Regions from separate parts of the Bacillus pretiosus genome, predicted to be linked through region 1. Evidence: riboswitches for the same ligand, from Rfam matches in the RefSeq annotation. Region 1 holds a riboswitch; each other region holds the start of a gene.
The links. Region 1 has a riboswitch for S-adenosylmethionine ahead of ACU8YW_RS02070 (cyclase family protein). Riboswitches for the same ligand answer to the same signal wherever they lie in the genome.
Positions count from the first base shown of each region.

Region 2: it holds a riboswitch for S-adenosylmethionine, as region 1 does, so the genes downstream of both, ACU8YW_RS07205 (YezD family protein) here and ACU8YW_RS02070 (cyclase family protein) in region 1, are expected to answer to the same signal.
Region 3: it holds a riboswitch for S-adenosylmethionine, as region 1 does, so the genes downstream of both, ACU8YW_RS05045 (LLM class flavin-dependent oxidoreductase) here and ACU8YW_RS02070 (cyclase family protein) in region 1, are expected to answer to the same signal.
Region 4: it holds a riboswitch for S-adenosylmethionine, as region 1 does, so the genes downstream of both, ACU8YW_RS01070 (ABC transporter permease) here and ACU8YW_RS02070 (cyclase family protein) in region 1, are expected to answer to the same signal.

Region 1 is NZ_CM129593.1:386,673-390,710, forward strand. It holds gene ACU8YW_RS02055 (S-adenosylmethionine decarboxylase related protein) at 1-341, shown strand, start outside; partial or broken gene ACU8YW_RS02060 (ATP-binding protein) at 551-757, shown strand; gene ACU8YW_RS02065 (hypothetical protein) at 936-1,316, shown strand; gene ACU8YW_RS02070 (cyclase family protein) at 1,344-1,976, opposite strand; SAM riboswitch class I at 2,061-2,173, opposite strand; gene ACU8YW_RS02075 (PRK06851 family protein) at 2,323-3,432, shown strand; gene ACU8YW_RS02080 (nucleotidyltransferase domain-containing protein) at 3,554-4,038, shown strand, end outside.
Region 2 is NZ_CM129593.1:1,371,767-1,375,804, forward strand. It holds gene ACU8YW_RS07190 (LTA synthase family protein) at 1-98, opposite strand, end outside; gene ACU8YW_RS07195 (DUF3888 domain-containing protein) at 353-748, shown strand; lysine riboswitch at 838-1,019, shown strand; gene lysA (diaminopimelate decarboxylase) at 1,200-2,516, shown strand; SAM riboswitch class I at 2,633-2,741, shown strand; gene ACU8YW_RS07205 (YezD family protein) at 2,814-2,957, shown strand; gene ACU8YW_RS07210 (phosphoadenylyl-sulfate reductase) at 3,044-3,748, shown strand; gene sat (sulfate adenylyltransferase) at 3,787-4,038, shown strand, end outside.
Region 3 is NZ_CM129593.1:979,973-984,010, reverse strand. It holds gene ACU8YW_RS05050 (ATP-grasp domain-containing protein) at 263-1,219, opposite strand; gene ACU8YW_RS05045 (LLM class flavin-dependent oxidoreductase) at 1,212-2,270, opposite strand; SAM riboswitch class I at 2,353-2,459, opposite strand; gene ACU8YW_RS05040 (hypothetical protein) at 2,701-2,907, shown strand; gene ACU8YW_RS05035 (hypothetical protein) at 3,232-3,621, opposite strand; gene ACU8YW_RS05030 (DUF4352 domain-containing protein) at 3,914-4,038, shown strand, end outside.
Region 4 is NZ_CM129593.1:182,471-186,508, forward strand. It holds gene ACU8YW_RS01050 (multidrug effflux MFS transporter) at 1-308, shown strand, start outside; gene ACU8YW_RS01055 (hypothetical protein) at 342-788, opposite strand; gene ACU8YW_RS01060 (hypothetical protein) at 1,063-1,566, shown strand; gene ACU8YW_RS01065 (DUF3951 domain-containing protein) at 1,585-1,719, opposite strand; SAM riboswitch class I at 2,116-2,221, shown strand; gene ACU8YW_RS01070 (ABC transporter permease) at 2,356-3,273, shown strand; gene ACU8YW_RS01075 (ABC transporter permease) at 3,290-4,038, shown strand, end outside.

The DNA.
Region 1 (4,038 bases):
TTAATCCAGCCGAAGAAGAGATTGCCGGCGAGGATCTAGTAGGTGTATTACTCGTTTATGAAAATAGTGAGACATATATGTATAACGTGATGAATAGCAGTCAAGTTTTTCATAAATATAAAACGAATGCGACTTACTTCCAAGTAGGATGCGGAATTTATGCTGGCTTGTGTAGTTTACTGTTCGATAACTTTAAACAAGGTGCCTATTATGTAGAGGAATTATTATTAAATACAGAGAGTAAGTACGGAGAATATTTGAATTTATATATGAAGGATTTTGTAGTGGGCGGAAATGACTTTACGGATGGATTGCTACATGATCGGGTAAGATGGATATAAGTTGTGACGAAAAGGAAGGGGAAATCTCCTTCCTTTTCGTATGATAAGGTTACATCTTACCCTGAAAGCAATTTCATACTTATAATTTAAGGAGATAATATGTAGAGCTTTTGTATTGAGTATGAGGAGTATTTATATGAACAAATTTAAAAGCTTGATATATGAGGAAAGAGAAGCTTTAAAAGTATTTAAAAAAATTAACGGATTTGTTAGAGAAAATCGGTAAAGATTTTTACAAAACAAAGGAGAATGGTACGGGACTGGGGTTAATGATTACATATAAAATCATTGAGGAACATCAAGGAAGTATCGCGATTCAAAGTAGCATGGGAATAGGAACGAAAGAGGAAATTTTTTACCGACAGCATAATGTGCTAGAGAAAAATATTTTTCAGAAAAGTGTTCTTGTTGTGTAAATATAAACATTTTATAAAATGTTTCAAGAAGGGTTTTTTTTATAAAATACTTCGTTTATAATGGAGGAAAATATCGACATGAGATTTATTATTCATGTAACGGTTCGGTAGTGTTAGAGAAAGAAGGGGTGCACGCGCATCCTTTTTTCTATGCAGATATTATGAAAGAGGTGGTATGATGGAATTAACATTAAATTCGACTGTATGTTTACACACGATTCAATTTCGAAAAGAGCAAAAGAATTATATTGTAAAAGATACAATTACAGGAGAAAAATATGAAATGCCGCCACTTTGGATTGATGCATTGGCAATGATGCGTGACGGTTTTTTATTGGGGGAAATTGAGGAGAAATTAAAAGAAGAGTATCCAGACGAAGAAATAAATATGTTAGCATTTACGAGGCAACTGTTAGAGCTAGAGCTTGTCGGAATGGTAGATGGCGAAGAAATAGCTTGTACAAAGAAGAAAGAGAAAGATTATTTAGCTTGGTTACGTCCTCGTGTTGAGCAATTCTTTCTTAGTTTAAATAAAAAAAATAGAAGCAAAGGTCAATGATGATCTTTGCTTTTTTGTATAGTTTGTTTAAAAAATTACAGCGAATGCCCTTGCGAAAGCACCGTCGCTATCTTTAATTTTTAAAGGTGCCGCTGAGAAAAAGAAACGTTTCGTGTTAATTGCATCTAAGTTTGTTAAGTTTTCGATTAAATAAATATTATTCCCAAGTAGTATGTGATGAATTGGCGATGTTTCTGTCGTTACCTCATCAGGAGAGATGAAATCTAAACCGACAGATTTTACTTTTAATTGAACTAGTTCTTCAGCTAATTCTTCAGAAAGATAAAAAGCTTCTTTCTCATATGCTTCTGTATTCCATTTCGTAGATAGATTGGAATGGAAAATGACAATATCACCTTCTTTTATGTCAGCGTTGTGTAATACTTCTTTAGGTAGTTTTCGTTCTTGTACATGAGTTACATCAATAAGAACAGCTTCGCCTACAAATTGATCTAGGGGTAATTGATCAATAGTCGTTGCGCCTGAAATGAAATGAGCAGGAGCATCACAATGCGTGCCAACATGAACGACAGAATGAAAATCTGTAACTTGATAGCCTGTCTCTTCAACGCTTGTAATGGCTCCTAAATTGATTTTTGGTGTTCCAGGGAATTGGGACATATTGTTTTCAAATGTTTGTGATAGGTCAATTACTTTCATTTTAAATACCTCCAATATATGTTTTGAAATAAAAAAACTCACCTTTCATAATCAAGAAAGATGAGTTTTGTACACAATAGTTACGTTTTATCTTTCAAAATGCAATGCATTTTGCAGGAATTAGCACCTATTCAGTTTGTATAAACTGAGGTTGCTGGGCGTCAAAGGGCCGGTCCCTCTGCCTCTCTTGATAAAGACATATTAAGTTTTCGTTTCTGAATATTCACTACTTTTAAATTGTAATTCATTTCCTTTTTTCGTGCAATATAAAATAGGTATTCACCCAAATAAAGTTGCTCGCATATTGTAGCTTATGTAAATAGAATGCTGCGAAGGAGTGAGTGCAGTGACAGGGAATGTATTGAATTATTACGCTGGTGGAAATACAGCTAGAGGATTTCATAATTTATACGATGAGAATTTAAAAGGGCTAAACAGGTTATTTATTTTAAAGGGTGGTCCTGGAACCGGGAAATCTTCTTTAATCAAAGCAATAGGTCGCGAGTGGGTTGAAAAAGGATATGATATTGAATTTTTACACTGCTCTTCTGATAATAAATCGGTTGATGGTGTAATTATCCCGAAGTTAAAAGTAGGAATTGTTGATGGAACATCACCGCATGTTATTGAGCCGAAAATGCCAGGAGTTGTCGAAGAGTATATTAATTTAGGGGTTGCTTGGGACTCAGATAAATTAAGAAAGCAGAAGGTGGAAATTGAACGATTTGTTTCAGAAGCAAGCAAGGCTTTTCAAACTGCTTACGCTTGTTTTAACGAGGCACTAGTTATACATGACGAGTGGGAGAAAATATATATTAATAATATTGATTTTAATAAAGCAAATGAACTAACCGATCAGCTGATTCAGAAGTTATTTACAGATAAAGGCGGGAAACAATCGCTTGTGAAACATCGGTTTTTAGGGGCAGCTACACCGAAAGGAGCAGTTGATTTTGTTCCTAATTTAACAGAGGGATTACCACATCGTTATTTTATAAAAGGACGCCCAGGATCTGGGAAATCAACAATGCTTAAAAAATTAGCTAAGGCAGCAGAAGAAAAAGGATTTGAAGTTGAAGTATATCATTGTGGATTTGATCCAAATAGTCTTGATATGGTTATCGTAAGAGAATTAGGGTTTGCAATTTTTGATAGCACCGCACCACATGAATATTTTCCGAGCCGCGAAGGTGATGAAATTATAGATATGTATGCCTTGATTGTAACACCAGGGACAGATGAGAAGTATGCGACAGAAATTCGTGACGTGTCGATTCAATATAAAGCAAAAATGAATGAGGCGATGTCTTTCTTAGCGAAAGCGAAATCAGTTCGTGATAAATTAGAACGAATATATATTGCTGCTATGGATTTTTCAAAAGTAGATGCATATAAAGAGGAGATTCAAAAAGAGTTTGAACGAATTGCGGTTAGTGTAAAAGAAAAGAACAAGTAAAAAATAAAGGATTTTGGTAGGCTGTCGGGAATTTTCTGACAGCTATTTTAGTATGTAGTAAAATTAGGAGTATATTTGTCGAATTTCCAAGGAAATAATCAAAAAATGGAGAGGGTATGAAATGAGAGAGAAAATTAGAGTGGAGTTAGCAAGAATTGAACAAGAGAATGATGTGAAAATTTTATTTGCAGTGGAATCAGGGAGTCGTGCTTGGGGATTTCCATCGAAAGATAGTGATTATGATGTTAGATTTGTTTATATGCATCCGGTAGAGTGGTATTTATCAATTCATGATAAACGAGATGTAATTGAGTATCCGATTAGTGATGATTTAGATATAAGCGGGTGGGATATTAAAAAGGCGTTACAGTTATTCGCAAAGTCAAACCCAGCTTTACTCGAATGGATTCGATCACCGATTTTCTATTCGAAAAACTCTCATTTCCCAGAACAGCTTCAGCAAATGAGTGATAAGCACTTTGATCCAAAAGCAACGATATATCATTACTTACATATGGCTTCAAAAAATTATCGTGAATTTTTGCAAGGTGAGAACGTAAAATTGAAAAAATACTTTTATGTATTGCGTCCGATTTTAGCTTGTAA
Region 2 (4,038 bases), 990 kb from region 1:
ATATCAAATGCTAGCTTGTACACAATATATGTTTTTATCCATAATAAAACGACTGCAACGAGTGCAAATCGCAGTTTTGGAAACAGACGTTGTAGCATAATATACTCCTCTCCTAAAAAGCATGACAGTTCTTGTGAGCCGGTTTGATTAGCGCCTCATTTTATATATACGAACAGTCCTTTGTTATTATGTTTATTATACTATGAGTATCATTATACGAAAATAAAAGAGAGTTGTGGACTTTTTTATAATAATTGAGTAGAAAAAGGGCAGTGGGAGACAATAAAACGGAGTTTCTATGTATGATAATTATCGTGCGCAGAAAGAATCGTGTAATAATACGGAGGTTATAATGCGAAAATTATTATATTTTATAGTATGCAGTAGTGTTATACTTTTTGCTTCACCGAGTGTGTCGGTAGCCCAATATGATGCACCTCTTATGGAAGATGCCCTTTATTCTGTTTTATTTCCGAAAATAAATAAAGCAATTGAAAAACAATATGGGAGCTTGAAGCCTTATCAATGTCCTAAAATTATTAGTTTAAAAAAAGTGTATAGCGGTACATATTTATTTCAAGCAAGTATTGAAGTAACGAAGTATGAACGAGTTGCTGGGAAAATTGCTCCACCATTTGAGAAGGTAACGATTACATTTAATAATGAAGAAGGCGAATGGGAAGTGTCAAAGATTTCAGTAAAGCGCTTACCAAATGATACGAAATTAAACTGTAAAAAAACAATATAAAAAATTGTTTGACAAATAAAATGGTCCTTTGGTATTGTTAATAGCAACAATTAGATGTTTGAAAATTAAATAGACTTACCTCATCTACTCTCAAAGGTAGAGGCCGCGATAGGAAAGAGTAAGCTATGGGAGATTTAATGGAATCTGTGATCATAGGTTGAAAGGGACTATTGCCGAAATATAAGAATAACCATCTTATTCATATATTGGGACTGCATTGAATAAATGTAGTACTGTCATAATATTTATTTTATGGAGAGCTATTTGGAGATGTTGATGCGGTTTCTTATTTTGAGGAGATAACAACTCGTTTATTTTTTCAATATATATTTTTCCTAATAAGAAACGCGTGTGAACATTGTTCCGCGCGTTTTTTGTCTATCTAAAAGCGTGCTGCAATGAATAGAAGATTGGGGTTATGAGTTTTAGAGGAAATAAGGGAGGAATTCAAATGTATTTACACGGCACGAGCCGAATCAATGGGCAAGGACACTTAGAAATTGGAGGATGTGATACGACGCAGCTAGCAAAACAATACGGAACACCACTTTATGTATACGATGAAGAGTCAATTCGAGGAAAGTGCCGCGCGTTTCATCGTGCGTTTAAAGAAAGTGGTTTCTCTTATCAAGTAGCATATGCAAGCAAGGCGTTCTTGTGCATGGAGATGTGCCGAGTGGCTCGTGAAGAGAATATGTCATTAGATGTTGTTTCTGGAGGAGAATTATATACTGCGCTGCAAGCAGGATTTCCAGCATCACGCATTCATTTTCACGGCAATAATAAAACAGAAGAAGAAATTGTGATGGCTCTTCAGGCGAATATTGGTTGTTTTGTCGTAGATAATTTCTTGGAATTAGAAATTTTGCATGATTTAGCAGTGCAACATGGGAAATTTGTGAACATATTAATTCGTGTAACGCCCGGAGTAGAGGCGCACACACATGAATATATTACAACAGGCCAAGATGATTCGAAATTTGGATTTGGCGTGTCAAATGGTCAAGCGATGCAAGTAATTGAGATTGCTTTACAAAAATCAAATTATAATGTGTTAGGAATTCATTCACATATCGGATCACAAATATTTGAAACGGCCGGCTTTGTGCGAGCGATTGAAGTTCTTCGTCAATTTTTAGAACAAGTGAGAGAGCGAACAAACTATGTAGTAAAAGTGCTAAATGTAGGCGGAGGATTCGGAATACGCTACACAGAGTCAGATACACCATTAACTCTTGAGACATATGTGCGAGCTGTAACAAGTGCTGTGAGGGAACAATTTACAGTATGTAATTATCCCCTGCCAGAAATATGGGTTGAACCAGGCCGTAGTATTGTAGGGGATGCTGGAACGACAATTTATACAGTCGGATCTGTGAAAGATATTCCTGGTATTCGGAAATATGTATCAGTGGATGGTGGGATGACTGATAATTTAAGACCTGCTTTATATAACGCTCGTTATGAAGCGATGTTAGCGAATCGAGGGAATGATGAGAATGAGGAACTTGTCTCGATTGCTGGGAAGTGCTGTGAGAGTGGAGATATGTTAATTTGGGATATCACTCTACCGAAAGTTGCTTCAGCCGATTTATTAGCAATTTCTTGTACAGGGGCATATGGATACTCGATGGCGAATAATTATAATCGGATTCGTAGACCAGCTGTCGTCTTCGCGAAAGGCGGCACATCACAAATTGTTGTAGAGCGTGAAACATATGAAAATATTATTGGGAACGATCGCATACGTATTAAAGAACTTGTGTGAATGGGAAAAAGGAGTTGTTCGGATGGGCAATTCCTTTTTTATAAAACAAAATAATTAAAATATATCGGAAAACTAGGATTGAAAAAAATCAGAATTGTGATAAAATACAAATACAAAGCTTATCAAGAGAAGCGGAGGGAACTGGCCCGAAGAAGCTCGGCAACCTGCTTATAGAAAGCAAGGTGCTAAATCCAGCAAAATGGAATCCATTTTGAAAGATAAGGTAAAATATATTACCGAACAGTCTTTTCGAAATGGGAAAGATTTTTTTTATGAATAAAAAGGGGGGCTGTTCGCGTGAGCGTACGGGAACATTTTGAGGAAGTATCTGAGAAAATTCAAGCGATGCTTGCTGATATGAAATATGGTTCAATTACAATTGTTGTGCAAGATGGGAAAGTCATTCAATTAGAGAAAAATGAAAAGGTACGTTTAAAGTAAAAAGCGCTGACTAGAAAAACTAGAGGCGGTTTTAACCTATTATATTAGGTTAAAACCGTCTTTTTGCTTTTACAGGGGGAAAGAACATGTTGACGTATGAAACGTGGGAAGAAAATAATGTTTCATTTTCAGAAGAAGATGAAACGAAAGGCGCGCTATCTGTATTAAGTTGGGCTTATAAAGAATATAAAAGTGAAATTGTATACGCATGTAGCTTCGGAGTGGAAGGGATGGTATTGCTGCATCTTATAAACCAAGTAAATCCATCTGCTAAAGTTGTATTTTTAGATACGAATGTTCATTTTCAAGAAACGTATGAATTAATTCAAAAAGTGCGGAAACGATTTCCTTCATTAAATATTATAGAAAAACAGCCGGAACTTACGCTTGATGAACAAGCGAAGTTGCATGGTGAGAAATTATGGGAAAGTAATCCGAATCTTTGTTGTAAAATTAGAAAAATTTTACCGTTAGAAAAATCATTAGCAGCGGAAAAAGCTTGGATATCGGGCTTAAGGAGGGAACAATCAGAAACACGTAAGCATACAAAGTTTATAAATCAAGATCATCGCTTTCAATCTATTAAAGTTTGTCCACTCATTCATTGGACGTGGAAAGAAGTGTGGCGATATGTATACAAACATAGCTTACCGTATAACCCGCTGCATGATGTTGGATATCCAAGTATTGGGTGTGAGAAGTGTACGTTACCTGTAGGTGAGGGTGGCGATTCGAGAGATGGTAGGTGGTCTGGGAAAGTGAAAACAGAATGTGGTCTTCATTACCAATAAGATGAATTTGAAAATAAAGCTAAGAGAGGAAATAGAAAATGAGTACAAGAAACGAATTAATAAATCGTATAGACGAGACTTACGACGTATCACAAATCGAAAAAGAAATTGAACTAGACAACATTGCGTTAAGTGATTTAGAGCTATTAGCGACAGGGGGATATAGCCCACTTACTGGTTTTTTAGGAAAGAAAGATTATGATTCGGTCGTAGAAACGCTTCGCTTAGCAAACGGGAGCATATGGAGTATACCGATTACATTACCAGTAACAGAAGAAGTAGCAGAGAGT
Region 3 (4,038 bases), 590 kb from region 1:
TTGGATAAGTCCTTTTATAAGCCGTTTTTTTGATGTAGATGCCATTATTCTCAATACAATAGAAGCAATTATTGGAATATATATAGGAGTAAGAAGATCCCCTCTAGCTTAAGGTAGAGGGGATCTTCTTACTCCTATTTCAAACTACTCACAATCTCCACAAAGATCACTTCAAACGCATGCGCTCCTGCATCAAGATATCTTCATCTTGTCCATACGACCACGATTACTTTAACAAATATTCTCACTAGAACCTTACCTATTATTTAATTGACTCTACTTGTTTCTCTAATTCTCTTCCAAGGAATGTAGCAAGTTCAAGCATACCAAATTGATTCGCTACAGACTCTGCGCCAGAATTATAGTTTGTATTTGTATTAATATCATACGTATAAATTGTTCCATCCGCACTACGAATAAATTCAATACCAGCAACAGTTATTTCATTTTCTTTCAAAAACTCTTTGTATTGTTCAATAATTGGCTCGTGGAAGTCCGATATAATTTCAAATTTTGTTGACGACTCTTTCTTACTCTCTTCTCCTACTGGGCAAAAAGCATCTTGGATAGAGCACGCATCTGCTGGACAAAGTTCAAATCCTTCTGATGTATCTACTTTAACCGCATATACAAACTGGCCGCCTACAAACTCACAACGTGTAATATATGGTTCTGGTGCTTCGATGTACTGCTGGATTAAAGTAATTCCATCAATCGGTTCTTCAAAAGCCGGACCATCCAAATATTGTTCTAAAGCATCAATGGAATGAAATAGTTGAACACCAAGGCCTTTACCTGCACGGTTATGCTTTGTAATGAACGGTACTTCCCCTAACTCCTTTGCTGCTTTTACTATATGATCACGGCCAACAGCACCAATTGTTTTCGGTACTTGTATCCCAAATTTTCTTAATACTGCATATTGATTCAATTTACTTACTTCAAGACGTAATGCACGAGACCCATTAAATACTGTGCGCCCGTATCCCTCTAGCCAAGCAAGAACCCCTTCAGTCAGCTCAGGTGCATATCGATGCCCTCTCGTATGTGAAGAGGCACTCATGCGACTATAAAAAACACCTTTTGGAGGTTCTTGTTCTAATGAAAGTGTTCCTTCATTTAAAAGCCATTCCTCATACGGTAACTCCAGTTCTTCCAACCTTTTCACTAAATGATTCGTCCATTCCTTATTCTCATGCAATATGTAAATTTTACTCATTTGTAATCAATTCCTTTCTTTTTGCTTCAACTAATGGCATCACTTTTTCAGAAAATCGTTTCATCTCTTCAAGCTGTGGTGAAAATTGTAAAAGTAATAACGTAACACCCACTTTTTCAAAAGCAAGTATCCTTTCTGCAATTTGTTCTGGTGTTCCGATTAAATTAGGACGTAACCCGCGATTAGATACGGAATAATCATTGAGCTTCACTTGCTGTTCCAAATGCGATTTACTAATAAAGTCTTGGTAACCCGCATAACCTAAAGCATCGTCTTTCACATCCGTTATGCGTCTCCATTCTTCTAATGCCTCTTCTTCTGTATCACGACAAATGACGTACGCCGCAAGCCCAAATGACTGCAATGGCTCCTCTGTAACTTTCTTTCTACGATTCTTCATATCTTCTATTTTCACAGATACTTCTTCCACTGTTCCCCCGTGCATTACATATGCATCCGCGTGATTTACAATGACCTCTTTTCCTCGCTCACTCTCACCACCTGCATAAAGCTTAATGCCTTGTTTCTGCACAGGTTTTGGACTTAAATGTGTATGCTGAAGCTCATAAAAGTTCCCTTTATAAGAAAACTCTTCTTCTTTCCAAAGCTCCTTCAAAATTGTTACAAATTCCTCTGTGCGATCATACCTTTCATCATGTGCGGTAAATACCCCGCCGTACTGTCTCGCTTCTTCTTCCCACCATGCTGAAACTACATTTAATGTAAAACGACCATTACTTAATTGATCGATATTTGCTGCCATTTTCGCTGTAACTGCTGGATTGTGGAACCCAGGTCTTACAGCTGTCATAATCTCTAATCTATCCGTCACTGCTGCAAGTGCTGCCGCAGTTGTCCACGCCTCTAAACTTGGTGCTGAAACACCTTTTATATCATTTAAATTTAATTCTGCAATAAGAGTTGTTGAAAAACCTAATTGTTCTGCCGCTCGCGCTGTTTGTTTTGCGTACTCAAACGTAGGCGGCATAGATTCATCATCTACATTTCGAAGCCATCCCCCAAAAATCGGCAACCAAAAACCATACTCCACTACCTGTTCCCCCTTTAACTTTTAGCCATAAAAAAAGCTACTCTTAACGAAATAAGAGTAGCCTTCTTGACTAAGTGAACCGCTCTTATCTTTCAGGTGTTTTTTCACCTGCAGGATTTGGCACCTTTCGTCTAAAACGAGGTTGCCGAAGTTTCATAGGGCCCGTCCCTCCACTTCTCAACATAAGAATTGTTTGATTTCCATTTATTATAATCATCAGAATAATAAAAATCAATCTTTTAATACTTATTTTTCCGATATACATTAAATGATATGTAAAAAATCATATTATTATAGAGATTTATAGGTGTATTATGTTGTTTTACTTACGAATATATAAAGGGCTATGTTGCATCTTGTCGAAAACATCATGTATAACCAAGTTGCTTTACTTTTATCTTAAAAATACAGCAAAAGAGGTGTTAGTGGCATGAAAAATAAACGATGCGAGAATTGTGGTTCTACTACATTTAAAGAAGGAAGAGTTGGATTTGCTTTTCATGCATATGTTTGTGAGGATGATTCTAGTAGGCTCTTTTCAGTGGGGAAGCGTTCCAAACTATTAACTACATTTTGTTTAGAATGTGATCAGGTGAAATCATTTAGAGTGGAGAAGCCGGGGATATTTGAAGAATAAAATAATACTAATTACATATTATGAAGATGGTAATTAATGATGGTAACATTCAAGTATTTCGCTTACCTTTACAATTGGAATATTGAGTACTTTCATCTATAGGTGCTACTTCACTAGGAAAAATCCGTTCCTGTGTAAAGTTGTTTTCGGAATAATAGATACGAAATTTCATGTTAAATGCAAATAAACAAGGAAACTATTAGTCGGTTCCTTGTTTATTTAGCTAAAGCAGACTCCTTTGGAAAACCCAAATAAAAGTTAAATCAACTCCTATTTAACATTTCCCTTCAGATATATGACAGTAAAGAATACATCATCACGGTATCAGCAAGCAAAAGTGTATTCTGCATTTCTAAAAACAGTAGATGGCAGATTGTGACCTGCTGAATCTGCTAAGAAAGAATATACAAGAACATCCTTAACATCATCTTTATTTCCACTAATGATGACATCAAGAAAATCTTCTATTTGGAATTCTGGCGTAAACAACACAATCTTAGTTGTTCTGTTTGGTTCTAAAGAAACAAAAGTACGAGAGATTTCAACTAACTCATTTTGAGTCGGGAAAGAAATGTTTCGACTTCTCTTAACAGTTACCGTTACATCACTAGTATGGCAGCGTGAATCATTGTTTAACATAATGTTGAGAGCAGTTGGAATAATCCCATTTTCAGAAACTGGAACTCGAAACACTCCAGTAGATTTATGAGCCATATAATCACATCCTTTCAAAATAAAATATACTTACAATATATTAGATGCAAGAATCGTTCATTTTGATAGGGACAAATTATATGATTAATATATCTATAATAACCCTCAGTATTACTAAGCCAATGATTTAAAAGATTAAAAAATATCGTGAGAACCAATCGGATATATATTAAAAGAAAAAAGAATAAGGTATCTAAAAGAACCCCTATTTTGAGCCAATAATGAGACATTATGTTAATCTTATATGTATAGTTGCACAAAATTGAGAAACTTAAGGAGACAGATTAATTTTATGAGAAAATCATTCATATTGCTTACTTTAATTCTAGTATTAGCCAGTGTTACGGCTGCTTGCACACAAGATAAAAAAGATGGTGCCGTTGAAAATGGTCCAATAGAAGAACCAACCGCAAAAAA
Region 4 (4,038 bases), 200 kb from region 1:
TTGGTGTTTTATGCTCGTTATTCCTTGTCGTATCAAGTGTCGGGGTTGTATCAACAACTGGGTTCTCATTAGCGATGAGAAATCAGAAACAAGCTGCAGGAACAGCGTCGGCTTTATTAGGTTTATTACAATTTATTTCAGGAGCACTTGTTGCACCGTTAGTAGGTATTGGTGGAAGCAACACCGCATTACCGATGGGGGTTGTAATAGCTCTTTGTGAAATTGGTGCTGTATTATGTTATCTATTTATGGCCAGAAGAAGTGAAAAGCAGTTTGAACTACAACAAAGACAAAATTTAGAGGCTTAACAAAAAAGAACTGATTCAAAGGGAATATTTGAATCAGTTCTTTTTTTCATTTCTTTGAAATACCTCATACATATTATTCATGATCGTATCATATAAAACAGCAAGTTTATCCCACACCCAGCGATTACTATCGACTTCTTTTTCCCCGCAGTCGATAATATCGGTATGGTCGGTAATTTTATACGCTTTTTTAACGATAATAGGAGCAATTTTCGGTATACGTGGGATTTCTTTTAAGATATCTGCGAAGTTTCCAATGTAGACATGACCGATGATTTCGATTGTTAATGATTTATCTGATATATTTAGCACGGTATGAAATTGATTTGTATGTTGTTGTTTTAAATATTGGGCTAACTTAAATGGAGCATGTTTCTTTTTTAATACGCGGCGAAGGCTCTCTGTATTTTCGATATGAAGTGATTTTTCACGAATAAGGACACGAATATCTTCTCCCATAAAAGGCATTGTGTTGTACATAGATGATTCTCCTTAAAAACTTACATATGTTTGCGTTATGCATATGTAAGTCTAGCATGGTTTGTTCTTTATGTGTGCTTACAGTTTTGTAAGGTGATGTAGTAAAGCAGTGCAAAAGTTATTTGCATAAAGTGACGATACTGTGACAAAAATGTAGGCATGTATATTAAGGTAGCGTCTTAAGTGTAAAAAGTAGGATGTTCTCGGTATAATAACAAGTGGAGATAAAAGAAACTATAATGAGTAGTAGCTGTAGATAAAAGGAGAAGAAGAGATGAAGAAGGTTTTGGGTATTGCTGTAATGGGAAGTATGATCCTTCTAGCAGGATGTAATGGAAATAAAGATACGAAAGAACCGAAAGAAAAGGTAGAGCAATCTACTGAGCAAACAGAAGAGATGAAAGAATACCGTGCAGTACATGAAAAATACGATATGAAAATGAATAAAGAAATTAATAAAGCACTACAGTTATTTGAAGTGGCAAAAGAAAAGGGCGGTAAGGAAATAACGAATGCTACATATAAAGAAGATGTGCAAAAGGTAACGACTAGCATGTTAGAAGATATTGATAATATACGTAAAGAAATTCGTGTTCCAAAGTCGAAAGAGCAAGAACATGAGGTATACGCTGGTTTCTTGAATGAATCGGAACAAGCAATGAAAAAATTACAGAAGTTAGCTAAAGAAGAAGACTCATCATTGATTCGTGATATAGAAATTAACTTTGCAACAGCATCAACATACTATAAACGTTTTCAAGCAGAAACGAAAAAATAACCTTGCGTACGCGCAAGGTTATTTTTTCTTCTTACCATCTCCGTCTTCATCCTCGGATACTAATACATTTTGTTTTTCGTGAAATTCAGAGATTGTTTGTCTGGTAATATTATCGAATGGAGTATAAAAAGAAGTGATACGTTTCTTTTTAATAAAGAGTTTATCCCGCTATTTGCCGGGCAGTAAGACCCCCACCTCAAAATTCAGTGAAAGCAAAGAAGTTAGGTAGGGGATCCACTGCCCCTAAAAGCCCGATTGGTTCAACTAATAATCAGTGGGGGATGCCCCCACTGATTAAAGTTTCACTTTATAGACCCCGATGATGACAAGTATAACGATTGTTAATGGTAATCCTATAGTAGCAAGAAGCAAGGGATCCATCTTATAACTTCTTTAATATTATTTCTTTTTATTATAAGAGAAAACTGTAATTTCGATAAAAGGATTGAAAACTGATTTTTCTAAATATATCCAATTTGATTGACTTTTCATTTTTTCAGAATTATAATTCAAAATATACAATTTGAACCAAATAATAATATAGCAATTTACTTATCCAGAGAGGTAGAGGGACTGGCCCTATGACACCTCAGCAGCGGGTTCTGTAACAGGAACACCGTGCTAATTCCAGCAAGCAAGTCTTGAAAGATAAGTGATGGGCCTTCGTTTATTAAGCCTTGATCTTATTTCTTAAGATCAAGGCTTTTTGTGTTTTAAGAAGCGGAAAAGTAATAGGAACAAATATGTCAATAAAACAAAGTAAATACATTTGTTTAGGGGGTTATTGAAGTGTATGTTATTAAAAAACTATCGGTTATGGTGTTCACGCTATGGGTCATTACAACAGTAACATTTTTGATTATGCATATCATTCCAGGGGATCCATTTTCATCAGATGCGAAAATCTTTCCTGAAGAAGTGATACAAAACATGAGAGCGAAGTATCACCTTGATGAACCGTTATGGAATCAATATGTTGCTTATTTAGATGGCGTAGTTCATTTTGATTTTGGTGAATCTGTTCAATCCACAGGTCAAGGTGTATCAGAAATTATAACGACAGGATTTGGTCCATCAGCGATTATTGGTTTACAAGCACTTGTTATTTCATTATTAGTCGGAATTGCAGCAGGTACATTTGCAGCTCTATATCATGGGAAAGTAATTGATTATAGTGTGAGCTTACTTGCGATTCTCGGTATTTCTATTCCAAGTTTTATTTTAGCACCACTATTTATACAAGTATTTGCTATACAATTTGAACTTTTACCAGTAGCGTCTTGGGGCACATTCGAACATACGGTATTGCCATCCTTCGCATTAGCGTTAGGACCAATCGCGGTTATTACAAGATTTGTTCGCTCTAATATGATTGAAGTTTTGCAGAGTGATTATATTAAGCTAGCGAGAGCGAAAGGCATACCAATTAAGAAAATCATTATAAGACATGCTCTTCGAAATGCGATTGTTCCGGTACTTACATTTGTTGGACCGTTAATGGCTGGACTTTTAACAGGAACTTTCGTTATTGAAAAAATATTTTCCATTCCTGGTCTAGGAAAATATTTTGTAGATAGCATTTTTAACCGGGATTATCCGGTCATTATGGGAACAACGATTTTCTATAGTGCATTATTAATTTCTTGTATTTTCATTACAGATATTATTCACCGTATTGTGGATCCGCGTATTCGTTCTATTACGTAAGGAGGGGGGCATTTAAATGGGAGCTTATGAAATCAATAAACAGTTATTAACGAATGAGGAGAAAAAAGAATTAACGATAAATAAAGATCAGCAAACGATTAGTCGAAAGAAGGAAGTGTTTCGCAAGTTTATATCAAACCCTATAGCAGTTTTAGGGGCAGTGACGTTATTACTAATTATTATTTTCTCACTGGTTGGCGAAAGTTTAACGGCATTTACTGCGAGTGAACAAGTAAAAGAAGCAACAAACCTCCCACCTAGTAGTGAGCATTGGTTCGGAACAGATGATTTAGGAAGGGACATATGGGCGCGCACCTGGGCTGGAGGGAAAATTTCACTAACAGTTGGATTAGTGGCAGCGGCTCTTGATATAGGAATAGGTGTACTAATCGGGGGCTTTAGTGGATATGTGAGAGGACGTAGTCGCCTTGGAACGTTAATTGATGAGTGGATTGTACGAGGGATTGAAGTGTTATACGGTATCCCATATTTATTAATTGTTATTTTATTATTAATCGTTATGAAACCAGGGCTTTTTACAATTATTATTGCCCTTGCATTAACAGGATGGATTGGCATGGCACGTCTCGTTAGGGCACAAGTATTATCTTTAAAGCAAAGAGAATTTGTTATTGCAGCAGAGCGATTAGGTACATCGCATATGAAGATTATATACGGACACATCATTCCGAATTTAACAGGCATTATTATCGTAAATTTATCATTTACAATTCCAGCAGCTATTTTCTCAGAATCATTTTTAAG